2 regions of the Staphylococcus sp. Marseille-Q1834 genome follow, and region 2 is predicted to be linked to the other one. Evidence: a T-box and tRNA genes for the amino acid it is inferred to sense, from the RefSeq annotation. Region 2 holds a T-box; the other holds one or more tRNA genes.
The links. The T-box of region 2 lies ahead of leuS (leucine--tRNA ligase). A T-box ahead of a tRNA ligase gene usually reads a tRNA of that ligase, here a tRNA-Leu.
Positions count from the first base shown of each region.

Region 1: it encodes a tRNA-Leu, which carries the amino acid that the T-box ahead of leuS (leucine--tRNA ligase) is inferred to sense. The anticodon was not compared.

Region 1 is NZ_CAKASN010000001.1:629,842-634,434, reverse strand. It holds gene lysS (lysine--tRNA ligase) at 1-311, shown strand, start outside; rRNA gene rrf (5S ribosomal RNA) at 782-896, shown strand; tRNA gene LIX58_RS03255 (tRNA-Val) at 907-982, shown strand; tRNA gene LIX58_RS03250 (tRNA-Thr) at 996-1,071, shown strand; tRNA gene LIX58_RS03245 (tRNA-Lys) at 1,077-1,149, shown strand; tRNA gene LIX58_RS03240 (tRNA-Gly) at 1,173-1,247, shown strand; tRNA gene LIX58_RS03235 (tRNA-Leu) at 1,254-1,342, shown strand; tRNA gene LIX58_RS03230 (tRNA-Arg) at 1,357-1,433, shown strand; tRNA gene LIX58_RS03225 (tRNA-Pro) at 1,464-1,537, shown strand; tRNA gene LIX58_RS03220 (tRNA-Ala) at 1,553-1,628, shown strand; rRNA gene LIX58_RS03215 (16S ribosomal RNA) at 1,754-3,304, shown strand; rRNA gene LIX58_RS03210 (23S ribosomal RNA) at 3,724-4,593, shown strand, end outside.
Region 2 is NZ_CAKASN010000002.1:555,622-560,214, reverse strand. It holds gene LIX58_RS11815 (MDR family MFS transporter) at 48-1,238, shown strand; T-box leader at 1,304-1,491, shown strand; gene leuS (leucine--tRNA ligase) at 1,540-3,954, shown strand; gene LIX58_RS11805 (rhodanese-like domain-containing protein) at 3,975-4,286, shown strand; gene LIX58_RS11800 (NAD(P)/FAD-dependent oxidoreductase) at 4,411-4,593, opposite strand, start outside.

The sequences.
Region 1 (4,593 bases), on a different contig from region 2:
AGAAAAATCCTGAAGATCCAAGATTCACTGATCGTTTCGAGTTATTCATCGTAGGTAGAGAGCATGCAAATGCATTTACTGAGTTAAATGATCCTATTGATCAACGTCAACGTTTCGAAGCTCAACTTGTTGAGAAAGAACAAGGTAATGATGAAGCGCATGAAATGGATGAAGACTACATCGAAGCATTAGAATATGGTATGCCTCCAACAGGTGGATTAGGTATTGGTATTGACCGTTTAGTTATGTTATTAACAGACTCACCATCTATCAGAGACGTATTATTATTCCCTTACATGAGACAAAAATAATAAACAGTAAAAATTTCGACGCTATCTACAGTCTAGTAGATAGCGTTTTTTTATTTAGAAGACGTATGTTCAAGTTAATATGGTAAAGCATGTTGAGGAATTGAAAAGATGTTAGCACAATGTTAAAAAAATATTAAAAAAGATCAAAATTCAATAATAATATCAAAAGTAAAAAAGAGTGAAAAATTCATTGAAAATTATAGAAAAAAAGAGTAGTCACAGAGCAGATGATGTGCTAATATATTATGAGTGTTCTCGAAAAACAGAACAAATTAGTTAGTGCTTACAAAACTAATTAAAAAAATCAAAAAAAGTTATTGACATTATCATTTAAATGTTATATGATATAAAAGTCGTCAAAAACGAAAGTTAATTTTGTAAAACGCTTGTAAAAGAAATTTTAACAAAGTGTAAAATTAACTATTGAAAGTTGAAATAATCGATAGTATAATTGATTGAGTAAGTTGTTGTCTGGTGACAATGGCAAGGAGGTCACACCTGTTCCCATGCCGAACACAGAAGTTAAGCTCCTTAGCGCCGATGGTAGTTGGATTTACATTCCGCTAGAGTAGGACGTTGCCAGGCTTACTAAGTCGGAGAATTAGCTCAGCTGGGAGAGCATCTGCCTTACAAGCAGAGGGTCGGCGGTTCGATCCCGTCATTCTCCACCATTTCAATAATACAGCCGGCCTAGCTCAATTGGTAGAGCAACTGACTTGTAATCAGTAGGTTGGGGGTTCAAGTCCTCTGGCCGGCACCATCTTTGAGCCATTAGCTCAGTTGGTAGAGCATCTGACTTTTAATCAGAGGGTCAGAGGTTCGAATCCTCTATGGCTCATACGATTATTTTAATAGCCACATGCGGAAGTAGTTCAGTGGTAGAACACCACCTTGCCAAGGTGGGGGTCGCGGGTTCGAATCCCGTCTTCCGCTCCATTTTTTGCCGGGGTGGCGGAACTGGCAGACGCACAGGACTTAAAATCCTGCGGTGAGAGATCACCGTACCGGTTCGATTCCGGTCCTCGGCACCATCTTTTTAAATATAGCGCCCGTAGCTCAACTGGATAGAGCGTTTGACTACGGATCAAGAGGTTATGGGTTCGACTCCTATCGGGCGCGCCATTTAAAATTCAAACCTTATTTAATTAAATACGGGAAGTAGCTCAGCTTGGTAGAGCACTTGGTTTGGGACCAAGGGGTCGCAGGTTCGAATCCTGTCTTCCCGACTTCTTAAATAATATGGGGGCTTAGCTCAGCTGGGAGAGCGCCTGCTTTGCACGCAGGAGGTCAGCGGTTCGATCCCGCTAGTCTCCACCATTTATAAATTTTCTAAAATGAACATTGAAAACTGAATGACAATATGTCAACGTTAATTCCAATAAATGTAACTTTAAGTTACAAACACTATTTAGTTTTATGAGCTAATCAAACATCATAAATTTTTTATGGAGAGTTTGATCCTGGCTCAGGATGAACGCTGGCGGCGTGCCTAATACATGCAAGTCGAGCGAACAGACGAGGAGCTTGCTCCTCTGACGTTAGCGGCGGACGGGTGAGTAACACGTGGGTAACCTACCTATAAGACTGGGATAACTCCGGGAAACCGGGGCTAATACCGGATAATATTTTGAACCGCATGGTTCAAAAGTGAAAGATGGTTTTGCTATCACTTATAGATGGACCCGCGCCGTATTAGCTAGTTGGTAAGGTAACGGCTTACCAAGGCGACGATACGTAGCCGACCTGAGAGGGTGATCGGCCACACTGGAACTGAGACACGGTCCAGACTCCTGCGGGAGGCGGCAGTAGGGAATCTTCCGCAATGGGCGAAAGCCTGACGGAGGAACGCCGCGTGAGTGATGAAGGTCTTCGGGTCGTAAAACTCTGTTATTAGGGAAGAACATACGTGTAAGTAACTGTGCACGTCTTGACGGTACCTAATCAGAAAGCCACGGCTAACTACGTGCCAGCAGCCGCGGTAATACGTAGGTGGCAAGCGTTATCCGGAATTATTGGGCGTAAAGCGCGCGTAGGCGGTTTTTTAAGTCTGATGTGAAAGCCCACGGCTCAACCGTGGAGGGTCATTGGAAACTGGAAAACTTGAGTGCAGAAGAGGAAAGTGGAATTCCATGTGTAGCGGTGAAATGCGCAGAGATATGGAGGAACACCAGTGGCGAAGGCGACTTTCTGGTCTGTAACTGACGCTGATGTGCGAAAGCGTGGGGATCAAACAGGATTAGATACCCTGGTAGTCCACGCCGTAAACGATGAGTGCTAAGTGTTAGGGGGTTTCCGCCCCTTAGTGCTGCAGCTAACGCATTAAGCACTCCGCCTGGGGAGTACGACCGCAAGGTTGAAACTCAAAGGAATTGACGGGGACCCGCACAAGCGGTGGAGCATGTGGTTTAATTCGAAGCAACGCGAAGAACCTTACCAAATCTTGACATCCTTTGACAACTCTAGAGATAGAGCTTTCCCCTTCGGGGGACAAAGTGACAGGTGGTGCATGGTTGTCGTCAGCTCGTGTCGTGAGATGTTGGGTTAAGTCCCGCAACGAGCGCAACCCTTAAGCTTAGTTGCCATCATTTAGTTGGGCACTCTAAGTTGACTGCCGGTGACAAACCGGAGGAAGGTGGGGATGACGTCAAATCATCATGCCCCTTATGATTTGGGCTACACACGTGCTACAATGGACAATACAAAGGGTAGCGAAACCGCGAGGTCAAGCAAATCCCATAAAGTTGTTCTCAGTTCGGATTGTAGTCTGCAACTCGACTACATGAAGCTGGAATCGCTAGTAATCGTAGATCAGCATGCTACGGTGAATACGTTCCCGGGTCTTGTACACACCGCCCGTCACACCACGAGAGTTTGTAACACCCGAAGCCGGTGGAGTAACCATTTGGAGCTAGCCGTCGAAGGTGGGACAAATGATTGGGGTGAAGTCGTAACAAGGTAGCCGTATCGGAAGGTGCGGCTGGATCACCTCCTTTCTAAGGATATATTCGGAACATCTCGTAGAGATGATGAATTAACGTGACATATTGTATTCAGTTTTGAATGTTTATTTCAAACATTCAAATTAAATGATGATTGCATTAAACATTATAATTTGATATAATATTTAATTGTGATTGTTGAAAATATTATTTAAAGAAATCGTTTCTCAGACAATGAGTTGAATGAATTTAAAGCGCAGTTTACTTTCGTAAATGAGCATTTAAATTTGTGATAACGAAGAAGTATGAAAACGATTGACTAAATAATTTAAATTGTACATTGAAAACTAGATAAGTAAGTAAATAGATTTTACCAAGCAAAACCGAGTGAATAGAGTTTTAAATAAGCTTGAATTCATAAAAAATAATCGCTAGTGTTCGAAAGAACACTCACAGATTAATAACTATATTTAGATTAAGTTATTAAGGGCGCACGGTGGATGCCTTGGCACTAGAAGCCGATGAAGGACGTTACTAACGACGATATGCTTTGGGTAGCTGTAAGTAAGCGTTGATCCAGAGATTTCCGAATGGGGGAACCCAGCACGAGTTATGTCGTGTTATCGACAAGTGAATTCATAGCTTGTCAGAAGGCAGACCCGGAGAACTGAAACATCTTAGTACCCGGAGGAAGAGAAAGAAAATTCGATTCCCTGAGTAGCGGCGAGCGAAACGGGAAGAGCCCAAACCAATAAGCTTGCTTATTGGGGTTGTAGGACACTCTATACGGAGTTACAAAGGAATATGTTAGACGAATCATCTGGAAAGTTGAATCAAAGAAGGTAATAATCCTGTAGTTGAAAACGTATTCTCTCTTGAGTGGATCCTGAGTACGACGGAGCACGTGAAATTCCGTCGGAATCTGGGAGGACCATCTCCTAAGGCTAAATACTCTCTAGTGACCGATAGTGAACCAGTACCGTGAGGGAAAGGTGAAAAGTACCCCGGAAGGGGAGTGAAAGAGAACTTGAAACCGTGTGCTTACAAGTAGTCAGAGCCCGTTAATGGGTGATGGCGTGCCTTTTGTAGAATGAACCGGCGAGTTACGATCTGATGCAAGGTTAAGCAGGAAATGTGGAGCCGTAGCGAAAGCGAGTCTGAATAGGGCGTTTAGTATTTGGTCGTAGACCCGAAACCAGGTGATCTACCCATGGTCAGGTTGAAGTTCAGGTAACACTGAATGGAGGACCGAACCGACTTACGTTGAAAAGTGAGCGGATGAACTGTGGGTAGCGGAGAAATTCCAATCGAACTTGGAGATAGCTGGTTCTCTCCGAAATAGC
Region 2 (4,593 bases):
TAGTGTTTAATGTGGTTCTACAAATATATAAAGAGGGGACTAGAAATATGAATATACCTAAATCAGTATGGTGGCTAGTTATTGGCATGGCGCTAAATATAACTGGTGCCAGCTTTTTATGGCCTTTAAACACAATTTATATGAAAGAAGAACTTGGCAAGAGTTTAACAACAGCTACGCTCGTTCTAATGGTGAACTCATTCGGCATGGTAGTTGGTAACTTACTAGGCGGTTCATTATTTGATAAATTGGGTGGTTATCGCACAATTATGATAGGTGCCTTTACATGTTTGACTAGTACTACTTTATTAAACTTCTTCCATGGGTGGCCATGGTATGCGGTTTGGTTAGTCTTACTAGGATTTGGTGGTGGAATGATAGTTCCCACAATATTTGCGATGGCAGGTGCCGTTTGGCCTAACGGAGGTAGAACGACTTTTAATGCTATCTATTTAGCACAAAATATGGGCGTTGCGCTTGGCGCTGCTTTAGGTGGTTTCGTAGCAGAATTGAGTTTTAATTATATCTTTATAGCAAACTTAATTATGTATGTTCTATTTACATTAATAGCAGTGACTCAATTCAATCTTGAATATCATGCTAAGATGAAAGCCCCTGACAGTATTGATATTAAAAGTAAAGAAAATAAAAAACGTTTCATGGCTTTACTTGCTTTATGTGGAATGTTTGCTATTTGTTGGATTGCCTACATTCAATGGGAAACAACTATTGCATCATACACACAAGAACTAAACATTTCATTATCTCAATACAGTATTCTTTGGACTGTTAACGGTATCATGATTTTAGTTGCGCAACCATTAATTAGACCTGTTATTGTACTATTAAAAGGTAATTTAAAAGCACAAATGTTCGTTGGAATTTTAATCTTTATGCTTGCATTCTTTGTTACAAGCTTTGCGCAACAATTTACTGTATTCTTAATCGGTATGATTATTCTAACGTTTGGTGAAATGTTTGTATGGCCAGCAGTTCCTACTATTGCTAATTATCTTGCGCCTGAAGGTAAACAAGGTCAATATCAAGGTGTTGTTAATTCAGCCTCTACAGTAGGTAAAGCGTTCGGCCCATTCATCGGTGGTGTGTTGGTAGATACCTTTAATATGAGTGCAATGTTCATAGGAATTATGCTTCTTTTAATTGTTGCTATGATTTTCCTTGCTGTTTTTGATAAAGGTTTACCAAAAGGCAAACATCCAAGAAATACTCGTCAATAATTTTAAGAGTAAATCACTTTTAATAAAATTAGTTTAACCACTTGCAAATAAGGCGCGAATCTCATAATATTAAATTGTATTGGAGTAGTAGCTTAAAGACTTTTCAACAGAGAGCTAGTGGTGGTGTAAACTAGTGTTAAGAATTAAGTGAACTTACCGTTAAATAATTAAATTTAAAACATCTCTTACTATTATAAAGTGCACATAGTTATGTGAATTAGGGTGGTACCGCGGCTTATAAGTCGTCCCTTTAAAATGTAATAGTTAGAGGTGTTTTTTATTTGTCTTAGGAGGAGAAACTTTGAGTTACAATCACAAAGAAATCGAAAAGAAATGGCAAAATTATTGGGCTGATAATAAAACTTTTAAAGCTAGTGATAATTTAGGTCAGAAGAAATTTTATGCATTAGATATGTTCCCATATCCATCAGGCGCAGGACTTCACGTAGGTCATCCAGAGGGATATACCGCAACAGATATTATTTCACGTTATAAACGTATGCAAGGCTACAATGTATTACATCCAATGGGATGGGATGCGTTTGGTCTACCAGCTGAACAATATGCTTTAGATACAGGTAATGACCCAAGAGAATTTACAAAACAAAATGTTCAAACGTTTAAACGACAAATTCAAGAGTTAGGTTTCAGTTATGACTGGGACAGAGAAGTAAATACGACTGACCCAGAATATTATAAATGGACACAATGGATTTTCATTCAACTTTATAATAAAGGTCTAGCTTATGTAGATGAAGTAGCAGTTAACTGGTGTCCAGCTTTAGGTACTGTTCTATCAAATGAAGAAGTTGTTGATGGTGTATCTGAACGTGGTGGACATCCAGTATACCGTCGTCCAATGAAACAATGGGTATTAAAAATTACTGAATATGCTGACCGTTTATTAGAAGACTTAAATGAATTAGACTGGCCTGAATCTATTAAAGATATGCAACGTAACTGGATTGGTCGTTCTGAAGGAGCTCGTGTTTCGTTTGAAGTTGAAGATAAGGATGCTTCAATCGATGTCTTCACAACACGTCCAGATACGATCTACGGTACTACATTCTTAGTGTTAAGTCCTGAACACGCGTTAGTAAATGACATTACTTCAGAAGATAAAAAAGAAGAAGTTAAACGTTATCAAGAAGAAGCTTCTAAAAAATCTGACTTAGAACGTACGGACTTAGCAAAAGATAAATCAGGTGTATTTACAGGAGCTTATGCAATTAATCCTTTATCAGGTGAGAAATTACCAATTTGGATTGCTGATTACGTATTATCAAGTTATGGCACAGGTGCAGTAATGGCGGTACCAGCACATGACGAACGTGACCACGAATTTGCTGTTAAATTTGACTTACCAATCATCGAAGTCATTGAAGGTGGCGACGTTCAAAAAGAAGCTTACACTGGCGTAGGAGCACATGTTAACTCTGGTGACTTAGATGGATTAGATAACGAAGCGGCTATCAAAAAAGCAATTGAATTACTTGAAGCTAAAGGCGCTGGAGAAAAGAAAGTTAATTATAAATTAAGAGACTGGTTATTCAGTAGACAACGTTATTGGGGTGAACCTATTCCGATTATTCATTGGGAAGATGGTTCAATGACAACTGTTCCAGAAGATGAACTACCATTGTTACTTCCAGAAACAGACGAAATTAAACCATCAGGTACAGGTGAATCTCCATTAGCTAATATCGATGAGTTTGTAAATGTAGTAGATGAAAAAACAGGTATGAAAGGCCGTCGTGAAACAAATACAATGCCACAATGGGCAGGTAGTTGCTGGTACTATTTACGTTACATCGACCCTCATAATGATAAAATGTTAGCTGACCCTGAAAAACTAAAACATTGGTTACCAGTTGATTTATACATCGGCGGGGTAGAACATGCAGTGCTTCACTTATTATATGCTCGTTTCTGGCATAAAGTGTTATATGATTTATGCGTTGTACCAACTAAAGAACCTTTCCAAAAATTATTTAACCAAGGTATGATTCTTGGGGAAGGTAATGAAAAAATGAGTAAATCTAAAGGTAATGTAGTTAACCCTGATGATATCGTAGCATCACATGGTGCTGACACATTACGTCTTTATGAAATGTTCATGGGACCTTTAGATGCTGCTATTGCGTGGAGTGAAAATGGATTAGATGGATCTAGACGTTTCTTAGATAGAGTGTGGCGATTATTTATCAATGAAGATGATTCACTTTCTGATAAAATTGTAGAAAATAACGATAATTCATTAGATAAAGTTTATAACCAAACTGTTAAAAAAGTGACAGAAGACTTTAATACACTTAACTTCAATACTGCTATCAGTCAATTAATGGTATTTATTAACGATTGCTATAAAGTGAATGAAATTTACAAACCTTACGCAGAAGGATTTGTTAAAATGTTAGCTCCAATTGCTCCGCACATCGGTGAAGAGTTATGGAATCGTTTAGGTAATGCTGATACAATTACGTATCAACCATGGCCTACTTACGATGAATCATTACTTGTAGATGCAGAAGTAGAAATTGTTGTACAAGTTAACGGAAAAGTTAGAGCTAAATTAAATATCCCTAAAGATTTATCTAAAGAAGAAATGCAAGATTTAGCATTACAAGATGAAAATGTTAAACTATCAATTGAAGGTAAAGATATTAAAAAAATCATTGCTGTACCTCAAAAATTAGTTAACATTGTTGCTAAATAAATTTAAAGGAGTTTTAAAAAATGGAATCAATTAGTGTAGATCAATTAAAAGAGAAAGTATTAGATTCTAATCCAGTGAATATAGTGGATGTAAGAAATGATGAAGAAACTGCATTAGGAATTATTCCTGGAGCTACAACAATTCCAATGGATCAAATTCCTGACAACTTAAATCAATTTAATAAAGATGAAACATACTACATTATCTGTGCTGCCGGTATGCGTAGTGCTAAAGTAGTTAAATATTTAGAAGATCAAGGTATTCACGCTGTTAACGTTGAAGGCGGTATGAATGAGTGGGGTTCTGAAGGAACAGATATTCAAAGTATCTAAGTAGAATTGAAATCTTGATACAAAATATAAAGATAGCTCGAAAGATTTGAATTATTCTTTCGAGCTATCTTTTTTAGTATTAAATTAAGTAAATATTAAGATTTGATATAAAATTAGGTGAGTTTTATTGCTCTGTTTCTGGTTCGAATCGTCCAGCTTCATATCCAGCAACATGACCAGTTACTAAGGCACTCGTAATATTATATCCACCTGTATAACCATGTATATCTAGAACTTCTCCACATAAAAATAAGCCAGGTTGTAACTTAGACATCATTGTTTTCGGCCAAATTTCTTTCAAACTCAC